Regions from separate parts of the Shewanella sp. FeAMO genome, predicted to be linked through region 2. Evidence: riboswitches for the same ligand, from Rfam matches in the RefSeq annotation. Region 2 holds a riboswitch; each other region holds the start of a gene.
The links. A riboswitch is a leader RNA that binds a small molecule or an ion and turns the genes downstream of it on or off. The one in region 2 is predicted to bind lysine.
Positions count from the first base shown of each region.

Region 1: another riboswitch for lysine. It lies ahead of ACWAU4_RS07220 (Na+/H+ antiporter NhaC family protein); the one in region 2 lies ahead of ACWAU4_RS19245 (Na+/H+ antiporter NhaC family protein).
Region 3: another riboswitch for lysine. It lies ahead of lysC (lysine-sensitive aspartokinase 3); the one in region 2 lies ahead of ACWAU4_RS19245 (Na+/H+ antiporter NhaC family protein).

Region 1 covers NZ_CM132201.1:1,596,253-1,601,329, forward strand. The annotation lists gene ACWAU4_RS07215 (electron transfer flavoprotein subunit alpha/FixB family protein) at 1-897, shown strand, start outside; lysine riboswitch at 988-1,186, shown strand; gene ACWAU4_RS07220 (Na+/H+ antiporter NhaC family protein) at 1,268-2,839, shown strand; gene brnQ (branched-chain amino acid transport system II carrier protein) at 2,971-4,293, opposite strand; gene ACWAU4_RS07230 (M3 family metallopeptidase) at 4,979-5,077, opposite strand, start outside.
Region 2 covers NZ_CM132201.1:4,296,818-4,301,894, reverse strand. The annotation lists gene rimO (30S ribosomal protein S12 methylthiotransferase RimO) at 1-1,068, opposite strand, end outside; gene ACWAU4_RS19260 (oxidative stress defense protein) at 1,304-2,011, shown strand; gene ACWAU4_RS19255 (hypothetical protein) at 2,225-2,668, shown strand; gene ACWAU4_RS19250 (5'-methylthioadenosine/S-adenosylhomocysteine nucleosidase) at 2,742-3,569, opposite strand; lysine riboswitch at 3,782-3,953, shown strand; gene ACWAU4_RS19245 (Na+/H+ antiporter NhaC family protein) at 4,042-5,077, shown strand, end outside.
Region 3 covers NZ_CM132201.1:4,021,267-4,026,343, forward strand. The annotation lists gene ACWAU4_RS18105 (succinylglutamate desuccinylase/aspartoacylase family protein) at 1-674, opposite strand, end outside; gene lysC (lysine-sensitive aspartokinase 3) at 664-2,031, opposite strand; lysine riboswitch at 2,168-2,344, opposite strand; gene ACWAU4_RS18115 (DUF3293 domain-containing protein) at 2,427-2,861, opposite strand; gene arcA (two-component system response regulator ArcA) at 3,422-4,138, shown strand; gene fusA (elongation factor G) at 4,463-5,077, opposite strand, start outside.

The DNA of each region.
Region 1 (5,077 bases), 2.3 Mb from region 2:
GATAATACCAGCCTGAAACAGGACACAGCCAAAGTTGTCGCCGCAGCCAAAGCCATAGGGGGAGATATTCACCTCTTGGTTGCCGGTCAGGATTGTAAGGCCGCCGCCGATGCTGCCGCCAAGCTTGAAGGCGTCAGTAAAGTACTGCTGGCCGATAACCCTGCCTATGGTGCTCATCTTGCCGACAATATTGGAGAACTCATCTTGTCTCTGAGTGGCGACTACAGCCACATTCTGGCTGCAGCTTCAAGCCAGGGGAAGGATATTCTGCCAAGAGTGGCGGCTTTGCTGGATGTGGCTCAACTTTCTGAGATCACCAAGGTGATTGATGCCGAGACTTTTGTCCGTCCCGTCTATGCCGGTAACGCCATGGCAACCGTTAAGAGCCTGGACGATAAGAAAGTGGCCACAGTGCGCGCCAGCGCCTTCGACGCCGTTGCTGAGGCAGGCTCAGCTGAAATCAATCAGCTCGATAGCGTCTTTGACGCCAAGAGCAGCTTTGTATCCCAGAGCCTGACCGAGTCGGCTCGTCCGGAGCTTGGCAGCGCCAGAGTCATTGTTTCCGGTGGTCGCGGTATGGGTAGTGGCGAAAACTTTGCCATGCTGGAAGCCTTGGCCGATAAGCTGGGCGCCGCCGTAGGTGCATCGCGGGCAGCAGTGGATGCCGGCTTTGTTCCCAACGACCTGCAGGTTGGCCAGACGGGTAAAATCGTGGCGCCAGAGCTTTATATTGCTGTGGGTATCTCCGGGGCGATTCAGCATCTGGCCGGGATGAAGGACTCAAAAGTCATTGTGGCCATCAACAAAGATCCTGAAGCGCCTATCTTCCAGGTTGCCGATTATGGCTTGGAAGCTGATCTGTTTGATGTTGTGCCTAAATTGAACGAGTTGATTTAATCTGTGATCTAGGTCACGATAGGCGGCTTTGGGGTAGCATCCTCAAAGCCGCCTATGTTTTTATGTGCCTCACGCCTGACATCAGGCGTCCTGAGAAGTAGAGGCGCACTAAATATCAGTAGCGGTAAGCAGGGTGATTCCGTTTATGTATCGCGAAAGGATTTGGTGCCGAAGTGGTTGCGACTTATCAAGGTCCACCGCTGGGGCTGTTACCAAATAGGGGCAGCACTGCCATAGTATATTCTGTCGGGATGACAGATTGACGTTACTATGGAGCGCTACTGAAAGGACAGGTGCTACTCGGTATGCCATTGCCTTTTCCCACCAGTTCAGTTGCCCTCCATTCGTATTTAACGAAGAACAAGACTCAATGACACTAACAAGTTATGCCGATTCGGCACTCTCTTTGTTGCCGCCGGTTGTGGCAATTTTATTGGCGATCCTCACCCGTCGGGTGTTGTTATCGCTGGGGTTGGGGATATTGATTGGAGCCTTGTTGCTCAATCAATGGTCGGTATTGGACACCGGGGTTTATCTGGGGCAAAGGGTGCTTTCCCTGGTATGGGACGATGACGCTTTCAATGCCTGGAACCTGTATATTCTGGGATTCCTGGTGCTGCTGGGGATGATCACTGCGCTGATCACCGTCAGTGGCTCGGCCAGAGCCTTTGCCAACTGGGCCAGACAGCATATCCGTAATCGCCGTGATGCCAAGCTGCTGACCATGTTTCTCGGCTGTGCGGTGTTTATCGATGACTACTTCAACAGCCTGGTGGTGGGCAGTATCGCTAGGCCTCTGACCGACAGATATTATATCTCCCGCTCCAAACTGGCGTATCTTTTGGATTCTACCGCGGCGCCCGTGTGCGTTATCTCGCCGGTATCCAGTTGGGGCGCCTATATTATCGCCCTTATCGGCGGCATTCTCACCGCCCACGGTTTTACTGAAGTAGGACATCTGAGCGCTTTCGTGCAGATGATCCCGATGAACTTCTATGCCCTGTTTGCCCTGGCACTCTTGCTGTGCGTCACCTTTATGGAGCTGGATATTGGCGCCATGCGCAAACACGAGTTCAACGCCCGCAAGGGCAATCTCTATGATGAGTCCAAGGGGCTGCCACCCGGTGCCAATGCCGATCTGCCCGAGGCGGAAACCGGCCAGGTGCACGGCCTGTTCCTGCCCATAGGTGTCTTGGTGGTGGCGACCTTCTATTTTATGGTTTCCAGTGGTGCCGATGCCCTGGCGGCAGAAAGCCTGCCTTTTAGTATCATAGGTGCCTTCGAGAAAACCGATGTGGGCTCGTCACTGTTTTTCGGCGCTTCCATCGGTCTGGTGGTGACGCTGCTGCTGGCCTTTATCCAGAAGATTGAAGCCAAGATGATCCTCAAGGCACTCACCTCGGGTGCCCGTTCCATGTTGCCGGCCATCTATATTCTGATGTTTGCCTGGACCATAGCCGGGATCATAGGCTCACTGGAAACCGGCAAGTTTATGGCCAGTCTCGCCAGTGGCAATATTCCCTTTGCCTTGCTGCCGGCCGTGCTATTTATTTTGGCAGGGCTTACCGCCTTTTCTACCGGCACCAGCTGGGGCACCTTTGGTATCATGTTGCCGATTGCCGCCGATATGGCCATGGGCAGCCACAGTGGCATGATGTTGCCTATGCTGGCCGCCGTGCTTTCCGGGGCTGTGTTTGGCGATCACTGCTCGCCGATATCGGACACCACGATTCTGTCATCCACAGGTGCCAGCTGCCATCATATCGACCATGTGCTGACTCAGTTGCCCTATGCGGTCTTGGTCGCAGTTATTTCCCTCGGCGGCTATATAGTACTCGGCTTTACCGAGTCGGTAGGGCTTGGGCTTGCCAGCAGTTGTGTGCTGTTCATGCTGGGGCTGGTGTGGCTCAAGTGGCAGCAGCCCAAAAACAGTGCTGCCTAACCGGCCAATTAAAAAACGCTGCCTTGGCAGCGTTTTTTGTTACCTATATTTCAGGGCCATTGGAGTTGGAGGCGTACTCTCGTCTTGGATATTCAGGCTAAATATCTATTGATTCAAACCGGCCTCGCCAATTATTTTTGTGGCAGCTCTATTGAGTTTTCCGTGATGACGCGAACCGATGCCGAGCGGGCAAACAGAGTCAAACTCGTCGCTATGGCCAGAACAATAACCGTCGGGACAATCCAAGCTGCATAGCAAGCGTATAAGGGTAGATATTGGTTCAAAATTGCATCCAGGCTGGCAGGCATACTGCCGAGAATATGCAAGGCGTCCAGAGCGCCAAAGATCAACGCTGCCGCTAAGGTTGCAAGTACGCCAGACATGGACACAAGGCGCCGTAGCGGGGCAATCAATAACAGGGCAATCGCAATCGGATGCAGGGCTACCACGACGGGTTGGGTGATCTGCAAAAGTTGCTCCAGACCAATATTGGCAACCAACGCTCCAATTATCATGGTGACCAGCACACTGTTACGGTAAGACACTTGACTGAATGTGCGGCTATAAAACTCACTGCCGGCAGTCGTCACGCCGATTATCGTCGTCAGGCAAGCCAATATCATCACAGCTCCCAACAGCAAGGTACCTAAAATACCAAAATGTGTTGTGGTAAAGGTGGTCAGAATATCCCCGCCGTTACTGTATTCACCGACGCTGCTGGCGCCGATATAAGCCAGGGAGATGTATACCAGTGCCATAGCCACAGCGTACATCAAGGCGGCAATCAGGGTGTACCTGGTAATCGCCTTTGGCTGAGTGACACCCATACTTTTAATCGCGCGGAAGATAACCCATCCAAAACCGATAGAACCCAAGGCGTCCATGGTCATATATCCTTGAGTCACACCTTCGGCAAATGCGCTGCTTACATAGGCGCCGGTCGCCTGGGAAATGCCTTGACTCGGAAACAACAGCGCGGCGATAGCCATTGCCAGTAGGATAGCCATTAGCGCCGGTGTCAACCACTTCCCCAGGTTGTCGACCAGTTTGCCCGGATACAGGGAAAACAGCACAGCGATAATGCAGAAGATAATTGAAAAAGGACCCAGAGCGTTGTCCCCGAAAAACGGGCTAAAACCGAATTGGTAAGCGACTGTGATGGCGCGAGGAATGACAAATGCCGGGCCAATCACGATAAATACCATAATCCAGAACGTGGTAGCCAGAGGGCGGGGAAGTACTGAAGTCAGGTTATCGGAGCCCCCCACCAGGGCCACAATGACCAAAGCAAAGGCGGGTAAGCCCACACCGGCCAGTAGAAAGCCTGCCATGCCCTGAAACAGGTTGTCGCCTGCCTGATAACCCAAAAATGATGGGAAAATAAGGTTGCCGGCGCCTAAATACATGGCAAAGGTCATAAACCCCAAAGCGGCGATATTGCGTGCACTTAACATAGTCTTCCTCAAATATGTCAGCTTTGAAGTAACCAGCAAGTGAGCGTTTTGATGACTCTGCCAGCGACTCTCACTGACAGAAAATAAAAGATAATAGCCTGTCAGCCCCGGTTGAGTTCCAGAGAGAGCAGGAGGAGATTGGCGACGGTCACTTGTTGGCGACTAGGCTGCAAGCAACTTGTGGAAGCGACCAATGACATACAGAATCCAGGCTGACAGAAAATACGGGAGGAGGCTCCTCCCTGCGTGGATCCCTTATAAACCTATCTCTTGGAACCTGGCAAGCCTTAAATAGTGGATAGTGTGTATTTCAACATTTTCTCCACTCACAGGAATAAGCCACTAAAAATTCTTTAAAGAAACATTAACGATTCAATCCGACTTCGGCAGGCTCCGGCATGCCTTCAGTCAGATGCCTTGAACGCCAAATTGCTGTGCAAGCCACTCTCTACAAAAGAGAACGTCACGAGGACTTATTCGCACCTTCCTTAGGTATCACATGTCCATTTTCAAGGGGTTGCAAAATAGATCCGGCCCAGATTACGGGGAGAATGATTGCCGGTGCTGGAGGTCGAATAGCTTGTCATAAAAAAACACCTGAGCCGGAAGACTCAGGTGTTTTTTATGCTTAAGTCCGAGGTGTAATCTCGCCCCTCGGACTTAAACTGTTGTCAGCGCTCACTTATCAGAGCAGACCACGACGCTTGAGCAGGGCATCGGTTGTCGGCTCTTGGCCACGGAAGTTTTTGTAAGCTTCCATAGGTGGCACGCTGTTACCCACTTC
Region 2 (5,077 bases):
TCTTGCTTCACGCAGGAAGTCCAGCAGGATTTCGAAATCCTCTTCGGTTTCACCGGGGAAGCCAACGATAAAGGTTGAGCGGATCACCAGATCCGGGCAGATTTCTCGCCATTTCTTGATGGCGTCCAACTGGCGGTCGACCCGGCCGGGGCGCTTCATCATCTTGAGCACACGAGGGCTGGCGTGCTGCAGTGGCAGATCCAGATAGGGCAGGATCAGTCCTTCGGCCATCAGCGGGATCAGCTCATCGACCCAAGGGTAAGGGTAGACATAGTGCAGGCGTACCCACACACCCATCTTGCCCAGATGGCGGGCCAGGGTAGTGATATCCTGCTTCACCGGCATGCCGTTCCAGAAGTCGGTGCGACCGCCCTTGTCTTTGCCGTAGGCCGAGGTGTCCTGGCTGACGACCAGAATCTCCTGAACGCCGCTTTCCACCAGGCGTTTGGCTTCATCCAGCACGCTGCCGACACTGCGGCTGTCCAGATCGCCCCTCAGCGCCGGAATGATGCAGAAGGTACAGCGGTTGTCGCAGCCTTCGGAAATCTTCAGGTAGGCATAATGCTTGGGGGTCAGCTTAACGCCGGCTTGCGGGATCAGCGAGGTAAAGGGGTTGTGCTCTGGCTTGGGCACATACTTGTGCACATGGTTCAGTACGGCTTCATAGCTGTGGGGGCCGGTGATCTCCAGTACATCCGGATGCACTTCGCGGATCTGGTTTTCCTTGGCGCCCAGGCAGCCGGTGACTATCACCTTGCCGTTTTCTTCCAACGCTTCACGCACGGCATCCAGCGACTCTTCCACCGCGGCATCAATAAAGCCACAGGTGTTGACTATTACCAGGTCGGCATTGTCATAGCTGTTGGTGACCTCATAGCCGTCGATGCGCAGTTGGGTGAGGATCCGCTCGGAATCCACCAGGTTCTTGGGGCAGCCCAGGCTGACAAAGCCGATGCGATTGCCGCTGGTTTGGGCCTCGGCAGGGCTGTTTTCCTGTGCCAGAGTCTTGGCCGGAGTGTCCAGAGTCGTGGTCTGCTTGGGATCAAAAATGTCGACTGATTTCTTCAAGAGCTGTTTTCCGCAATGCTAAAGCTGATGGAGCACGCTTGGGTGCCGGTAAAATTGGCGGCGATTATACCTCAGCCATAGAAAAGGTACAGTTGGGCTGGTTAATTTATGTTCTATGTTGCCATCTCGGTTGCCGCTTCAAAACGTCGTTGAAAAATTTTTTGATTTTTTTAACCCTTTTGTCAGCCGGCTGCGTTTCTATGGTCAACGAAAGCGAACTTTTTGGAGAACCAAGATGAAAAAATCTCTGCTGAATCTGGCGCTGATAGGCGCACTGTTACCCGCTACTCTGATGAGCCACTCGGTACTGGCTCAGGATAGACCTCTGTTGGAAACTACAGGTGTCAGCCAGATACAGGTTGAGCCCGATATGGCCGAAATCAATGTTGAAGTGTCATTAAGCGAATCTGATGCCAAGGCGGCCAAGGCCGCATCCGACAAGGCTGTGGCCGCTTTTATCGAGCGCCTGCTCAAGGCCGGGGTCGCCAAGGAGTCGATTGCCGCCGCCAATCTGAATCTGCAACCTGAGTATGTTTACCTCAAGGACAAGGCGCCTGAGCTCAAGGGGTATCGCGCCAGTCGCAGTGTGACAGTGTTGGTGAAACAGTTGGATCAGCTCAACCCCATACTGGACTCGGCGCTAATAGGCGGGATCAACAAGGTGAACCAGATCAACCTTAAGTCCAGTAAAGAAGCCGAGATGCGCAAGCAGGCGCGGCAGGCGGCCATTGAAGATGCCAAGCAAAAGGCCAGTGAGCTGGCGGCCGGATTCGGCGAGAAACTCGATGGCGTCTGGTCGATTCGTTATTTCGACCAAGGCCCGGTGCGCCCTGTGATGTACAAGGCCGCCATGATGGCTGAAGGCGCTATCAACCAGAGCTATGAGTATGGTCAGGTAACTTTCTCCGACAGGGTCGAGGTCAGCTACAAGCTGCGTGACTAAACCCAAGTTATCCTGTCTGACAGTTATGATGCGGGCCCCCTGGTGGTGCCCGCATTGTTTGTTTTATCTGCTAATATCGCTTGTTTGATGTTGGTGAGTTGTAGGTGATTTTGAAACAGCAGATACAATTTGTTGCTCCTTTGAGGCAGTCTCTGGACGCTTTTTATGCTTGAATGAGCCAGAGCCAATCAATCTTGCATAAGGAGTGTGCCGATGAAATTGACCCGTCTGACACTACTGGGAATAGGTTTATTCAGCCTGGTCGCCAGCCCATCAACCGTATTCGCCAATGTTACAGCGCAAGTCGGAAAGACCCACAAACAACGACTCTGCCTGGTGAATGAGACGGAATACACTGTGCCCGGCAGCGAGATTCAATCCCAAATTAATGACAAGGATTTCGATACGGGTTTGCAGGTGTTTATTCGGTATCGCGGCCAGAGCTGTGCCGAGAGCAAGCAGACTTTTGCCAGCCTGTCATTGCCGGAGCCAGAGTCACCAACGATGGATGACTACCGCTTGGTTATCCAGCGAAAACAAGCACCCGAGTCGGAAACCAAGGTTTGGGAATACCGTTACCAGCAAGGCTATTCGAAACTGGGCTGGCAGACACTGGCCAAAGAGGTGGAGGCCATTTTCTTATCGCCGGCGAGCTAGCTTAAGATGAGGGCCTGAAAAAACAAAAGCCGGTGGACAATATCACCGGCTTTTACTTTGAAGTCCTCGCGACTTATTTACCTTCCAAACCTGCGATCAACTTCTTGGTGTACTCAATGACAAACTGCTGACAGTGGATAGCGGTTTGTGGCTCAAACTCTTCGCCGTGCAGGTCGGTATTGGAGAGTACCCGAATCCCGATAAAAGGGATCGCATAGGCCTTGGCAACCAGGGCGGCCGCAGCGGTTTCCATCTCTTCGGCCGAGGTTTGATAAGTTTGGTGCAGCCACTCGATGCGGTCGACTTCGCGGTTCCACTCATCGGCACTGCCGATCACGCCGGTCACTACCTTGCCATGGCGATAAGCTGACGCCAGTTGTTGTCCCAGAGCCAGCAGCTTGGGATCGGCATCAAAGCGCTTGTGTTCCACCAGCTTGCCATCCTGACGCAAACGCATGGTGACATCGAAGTTATGCCAGCGTTTGGGATCTATGCCCTGGCCTTTGGGGTGTAGATCGCTGCGATAGGAACCCATATTGAAGCTGTATTTCCCCAATACTATGTCGCCGCGGTGCAGCGCCGGGTCGTGGCCGCCGGAGGTGCCCTGGTTGATAATAAAACCGGGTTGAAATTTTTCTATCGCCAGTGTGGTGGAGGCGGCGGCATTGGCCATACCTATTTCAGTACGGGACACTATGACAGGATAGCCATCCAGAGTGCCTTGCCAGAAAGTCCAGGAACCAAGAGTTGTCTGTTTGGGGTCTTTCAGGGCCTGAACCAGGGTGTCGACTTCGACATCCATGGCGCCTTGCAGCAGTATAGGTGACCGGGTGGGCGTTGCCATGGAATGGCTGGAGAACAAGGCACAGAGTGCCACACAAAAACGTTGTAACAGAGTCATTTGCACACCTTTAATTGTTATTTCAGTGTCGCGGTAGGGGAGGGCGATCCTAGGTGTAGCTGTGGTTGCCGTCAACAGCCGGAGTTGGCATTTGCGAGCCCAGACATGAGTCACTTGCCAAAGGCTTAATGCCAACCGGGAGGGATATTTACCGCCAGAGGCACAATCTGGCTTGCTATTGGGGCCGTGATAGTTAGAATGCCAGTCGAATACCTTTGAGTAGAGGCGCGCTGCCTAAGAGTAACCGGGAAGAGGGTGATGCCTTTGAGGCCCGGGGAAAGGAGTCGGCGCCGAAGTAGCCAGGCCATCAAACCTAGCTGCTGGTTCTGTATCTAACAGGTGCAGGACTGCCATAGTCATCCACTATGGAGCGCTACCTGAAGGAGCTGAGAAGTTTCTGCCCTCCTTGGTCTGAGTTTCTTCGATCCTATCGGTAGATCTCCACCTTAGTTGTTTTAGGTGTAAAGAGATCATGAATATCATGCATTTTGCGGACTCTCCCTGGTCCATAGTTCCTCCTCTGCTGGCGGTTGCGCTGGCGATCATCACCCGTAGAGTACTGCTCTCCCTCGGGGTTGGCATAGTCGCCGGCAGCCTGATGTTGCAGCAGTTTTCACCGCTGCAATCGCTGCGCTACCTGTTTGACAGTGTGCTGAAAATCTTCTGGGTCGATGGTGCTCCCAACAGCGATAACCTGAATATGCTGCTGTTTATGCTGCTGCTGGGTGGGCTTATCAGCTTGATGACCGCCTCGGGTGCGACCCGGGCCTTCGCCGAATGGGCCGCCAGGCGCTGCCAGAGCCGCAAGAGCGCCAAGTCGCTCACCGGCTTGATGGTGTTTGCCTTCTTTATTGACGACTTCTTCCACAGTCTGTCGGTGGGGCCCATTTGCCGCCCTGTGACCGACAGATTCCAGATCTCCCGCGCCAAGTTGGCCTATCTGCTGGACTCAACCGCGGCACCCGTGTGCGTATTGATGCCCATCTCCTCTTGGGGGGCCTATATCATCGCCCTGGTGGGCGGCATACTCGTGGCCCATGGGGTGACAGAGCAGAGCCCGATCGCCGCCTTTGTGCAGATGATCCCCATGAATCTCTATGCGGTATTTACCCTGATCATGGTGGTGGTAGTCATCGCCTTCCAACTGGATCTTGGGCCGATGCGACAGCATGAGCAGCGGGCGCTCGAAGGCAAGCTCTGGGATGAATCCAAGGGCCGGCCAATAGGGCTGGATATGGAAGCCCCGGCCGACAGCCGCGGCGGCATGCTGGATATGGTGTTGCCGATAGTGACACTGACGGCGGCGAGTATCTATTTCATGCTGGACTCCGGGGCTCAGGTATTGGCCGCCAATGGTCAGGCCTTCAGTGTGCTGGGCGCCTTTGAACATACCAATGTGGGTTCGTCTTTGGTTTATGGCGCCCTTTGCAGCCTGGCGGTGTCCGGCCTGTTGGCTCTGCGTCTCGGTCTTGGGATATCCACTTGGCTGCGCGCCGCCCCCAGAGGCG
Region 3 (5,077 bases), 280 kb from region 2:
CTATTGGCATAGTCGCTGAGCTGCCACCAGGGATTGAAGGCCGCTTCATCCATCGCGCCGCCAAAACCTTTAGGCATCACCAGGGTATAGGGAATATGAAAGTAGCCGGCAGCAGACAGCTCATACTCGGGGCAATAGAGATGTTTACAGGACTTGGGGCCGGTGTGCAGATCCAGCACTATGTCAGCACCGTGCGCCAGTTTCTGCAGATTGAGCGCCAATCTCTGCCCGGTCGTCACTCCCCAGGGATTGGCCAATGCCTGCTCACAGTTGGCAATAAGAAGACGACGAAAAGCGTCAAACAGTGCTGGCTCCGGCAGCTCACCGTGCAGCAGATACCAGTCATCCAGGTGGACAGCCTGATCCAGATAGGCTCGGTTCCAGTTGATACCTGTGATGGGATCGAAACGGCCCAAGGTAAACTCACCGCTTTTCTGGTTAATCCCCAAGGGGTTGGCCAGAGGCACCAGGGTGATATCCCCCAACGGCGGATGAGCCTTGAAGTACTGCAGCAACTGCAAAATCACCGCATTGCCCTGCACCTCGGCGCCATGCACATTGGCCTGAATATAGACGCTGGGCGCCGCATCGCTGGTACCTTTGAAGCGATAAACAGGTATGGTCAAGGGCTGGCCGGCGGCCAGCTCCCCAACCGGCAGATGTTCAAGCTGCATCCTGAGCCCCTTCAAACAGGTTACGATGCAAAGCGGCAACAACATCACCGGCTTCGGCTTCAGACACCAAGACACAAAGATTGTGCGGACTGGCGCCCTGACAGATCATTCGGACGTTATGGGGTTCAAGCACTTCAAATACCCGGCGACAGATCCCGGCAGTAGTGGCTATCTTGTTGCCTATGATGGCCACCAGAGCCAGCTTATCTTCCACCCGCACACGGCAGTTTTGCGACAATTCCTGCAGCAGGGCTTCGGTCAGAAGCCCCTTGCCGGCCGAATCTGAGCCCGTTTTGTCCAGCGTCAGCGACACATTCACCTCTGAGGTGGTAATGAGATCGACACTGATCTTGTGCCGCGCCAACACGGCAAAGGTCTCTGCCAAAAAGCCCTGGGCATGCAACATCTGCAAACTGTGCAAGTTAAGTAGGGTCTGATCTCGTCTCACGGCAACGGCCCTGAATACCGGCTCATCTTCCACTTGGTGACGGATCCAGGTGCCACCTTTTTCCGGTGCCCGACTGGAGCCGACAAACACCTGGATCTGTTGACGCACCGCCGGCAAGATAGTGGCAGGGTGCAACACCTTGGCACCGAAAGTGGCCATCTCAGCCGCCTCATTAAAACTGATTTCTGCGATAGGCCTGGCGTTGGGAGCCAGTCTGGGATCTGTGGTGTAAATTCCTTCTACATCGGTCCAGATCTCCACCGCATCGGCTTCCAAAGCCTCCGCCAACAGGGCCGCAGAATAATCGCTGCCACCACGCCCAAGCGTAGTGGTTCGGCCATCGGCATCGGCGCCGATAAAGCCCTGGGTCACCAGCAGTTGCTGCTCAAGCAAGGGTTGCAATTTCTCTGTCGCCAGTCGCTTCAACTCGGCGATTTGTGGCTCGGCCTTACCGAAATGGCTATCGGTACGCATCACCTGGCGCACATCAAAGGCGCTGGCCTTGGCACCACGTTCTCTCAATACCGCGGCAAACAGCGCTGAAGAACACTGTTCGCCCAAAGATAGGATCTCATCGACCATAGCATGACTCGGCGCCTGCAATAACTTGGCACTGAGCGTTGCCATGCGGCTGAGCAAAGCATCCAGCGCCGCGGCAACATCTGCCGGTCTGCCAAGTTTATCCAGAATTGCGTATTGAATGGTGGCTATCTCTTTCAATAGCTTGAGACGGCGCTCATCCCCCATGTCGGCCTGGGACAGCTCCACCAACAGATTGGTTACGCCACTGGATGCACTGACCACAACCAGACGGGTGGCCGGGTTTCCAAGCACTATATCGGCACAGCGATTCATCGCCTGATAATCGGCAACTGAGGTACCACCAAACTTGGCAACAACAAGAGACATCAGCGCATTCCCCCACAGGCAGGTAACAGGGAAAGGTCGATAACGAGAATAGATTTCATGAGTTAAGCTCCGAACAGATAACGTTCGAAGAGCCTGGTGCAGAGATAACGCACCCCATAGCAGGGAAACAGCGATCGTCACCAGAAGCTCTCCACCAAAACCAGGTGACAGTCGCCAGGATTCAGCCTGGCCAACCGACCGGAAGCGTAGCCAATACGCATCCCGACCTCGGCGTTAATCTCCCTCATGAGCCGTCATTGGAGAATTGGCCTCCTCTGACTCACTACCTAGTTAACGCACCTCTTCTGTTCCTTTCTCGCGAAAGGGATGAAAAAATTAGCAATAAAGTCCTTATGAAGTCAATGCTAATTTGCGCAGGATGAAATTTCCTCAACTCATCCGTCACTGAGCTCGGGTAACTCGCTGACCAGGCGCGCCCTGGCAGCAAACTGTCCAAGCGCCACCTCTCGCTCCCCTTTCAGGCAAGGCACCAAGGTCAAGAGCCCACTATCAACGTAGTAAAGGGCATTTTGGCGATACTTTGATGCCAGTTCTATTGCCGCGGCCTTATCCAGAAACAGAGCCCAGCTTTTTTCCATATGACTGAGATCATCAGCAGCGCCTATGATCGCCCGGTAAGGAATGCCCAGCTTATCAATATCGTGTTGTAGCTGCCGATCGAGAAGGCGGTTTTGGCAAGAAGTGAGTTTTTGCCCAAGGGGATTATGGGCGGTGACAATAGCGAAAGGAACAGCGGAAGAAAACGACTGAGTCAATAAAAAGCATGCGCTCTGGTAGTACTGCCAGAGACTTTCAAATGCAGCATCCATTGTAGTATCTGTCTCTAATGAACCGGATTTATTCTAGCAAAGGCTTTTGCATTCCCCTAGCCCCGTGAGCAAGCTCACAGTAAGACAAAATACAAAATGCTTATCTTTCAATAGGTAACGCAAAAACTTGTGATGTAGATCATAGTTAAACATTAATTTGTTAACATTTCATTTGTTAACAAATGCCCAATCCTAGTACAATGGATTGTATCGACAGAGGCTTAGAGTTAAGTGTGTGACCCGGCTAGCGCCATTACGCTACAGCATAAGTCTCTATCGATAACGACTCTGTACCAAATGTAATCTGGTTTTAAGATGACATTTTCTGGATTTTCCATGTCTTTCAGGAACTAAATCCCGCCACTGGGAATCCTAGACAGTACAGTTCGCGCCTCTCCGGGTGGAGAGCATACTTTTTGCTAATCATGAAGTGTGTTGCCGTTTCATTTCAGTTTTGAACAGCACTTACGTGAACCCTGTGAATGTTGGCGTTTTAGAGAGTATAGCGGAGCGTCACCCGCGCTCATGGTTAGATAAACTGATTTAATTAGGTAAATAACATGCAAAACCCGCACATTCTGATCGTTGAAGATGAAGCCGTTACCCGTAACACGCTGAGAAGTATTTTCGAGGCAGAAGGTTATGTGGTAACCGAAGCCAATGATGGCGCAGAGATGCACAAAGCCTTGCAGGAAAACAAGGTGAACCTGGTGGTTATGGATATCAACCTGCCAGGTAAGAATGGTTTGCTGTTGGCGCGGGAATTGCGCGAAATCAACAATATCGGTCTCATCTTCCTTACTGGCCGTGACAACGAAGTGGACAAGATCCTTGGATTGGAGATCGGTGCCGATGATTACATCACCAAGCCGTTCAACCCTCGTGAACTGACCATTCGTGCCCGTAACCTGCTGACTCGAGTCAACAGCTCTGGCGCTGAAATTGAAGAAAAGGCTGCCGTTGAATACTATCGTTTCAATGGTTGGAGCCTGGAAATCAACAGCCGTTCTCTGGTGAGCCCACAGGGTGAATCTTACAAGCTGCCACGTAGCGAATTCCGCGCTATGCTGCACTTTGTGGAAAACCCAGGCAAGATTCTCAGCCGCGCTGAGCTGCTGATGAAAATGACCGGCCGTGAGCTCAAGCCACACGACCGTACTGTTGACGTGACTATCCGTCGTATTCGTAAGCACTTCGAAAGTGTGCCTGATACACCGGAAATCATCGCCACCATCCACGGCGAGGGCTACCGTTTCTGCGGTAACCTGGAAGACTGATAAACACGCGTTATCGGCCCTGCACAAAGCCAGCTTATCGAGCTGGCTTTTGTTTATCTGCTCACCTATTTCGGTTCCCCCAGCTACTGATATTCGCAGTGGCTTCCTCACGGCAATTCTCTGCCAATCCCAGCTCCTTTATCTTAGGTAGCTCCTTTGCCACATATGCCACTTTCGGAAACAGTTGCCATACGATTGCCCATTGATATTCATCGGCATCCGCCGAGCTGAATGCAAGTTTGATTCTGCTGGCTTCGCGGCACTAGATATTCGCCCATAAAAAAACCCGCCATCAAGGCGGGTTTTTATCAGGATAATTAATCCTTATTTCTTGGCTGCGTTACGAGCCTTGGTTTCTGCGATAACAGTCTCAGCCACGTTGGCAGGACATGGAGCATAGTGAGAGAACTCCATAGAGAACTGACCACGACCAGAAGTCATGGTACGCAGGTGACCGATGTAACCGAACATTTCTGCCAGTGGCACGTCAGCCTTAACACGTACGCCAGTCAAACCAGCTTCCTGATCCTTGATCATACCGCGACGACGGTTCAGGTCACCGATAACGTCACCAACGTGATCGTCTGGAGTGAACACGTCAACCTTCATCACAGGCTCCAGCAGCTGAGGCTTGGCCTTAGGCATAGACTGACGGAATGCACCCTTGGCAGCGATTTCAAACGCGATTGCTGAGGAGTCAACTGCGTGGTAACCACCGTCGAACAGTTCAACTTCAACGTCCAGTACTGGGAAGCCAGCCAGAGGACCTTCGTTCATCATGTCTTCGAAGCCGCTTTCAACTGCTGGCCAGAATTCACGAGGTACGTTACCACCAACAACGCTGGAGGTGAACTTGAAGCCACTACCAGCTTCGCCTGGACGGATGCGGTAGTCGATCTTACCGAACTGGCCAGAACCACCAGACTGCTTCTTGTGAGT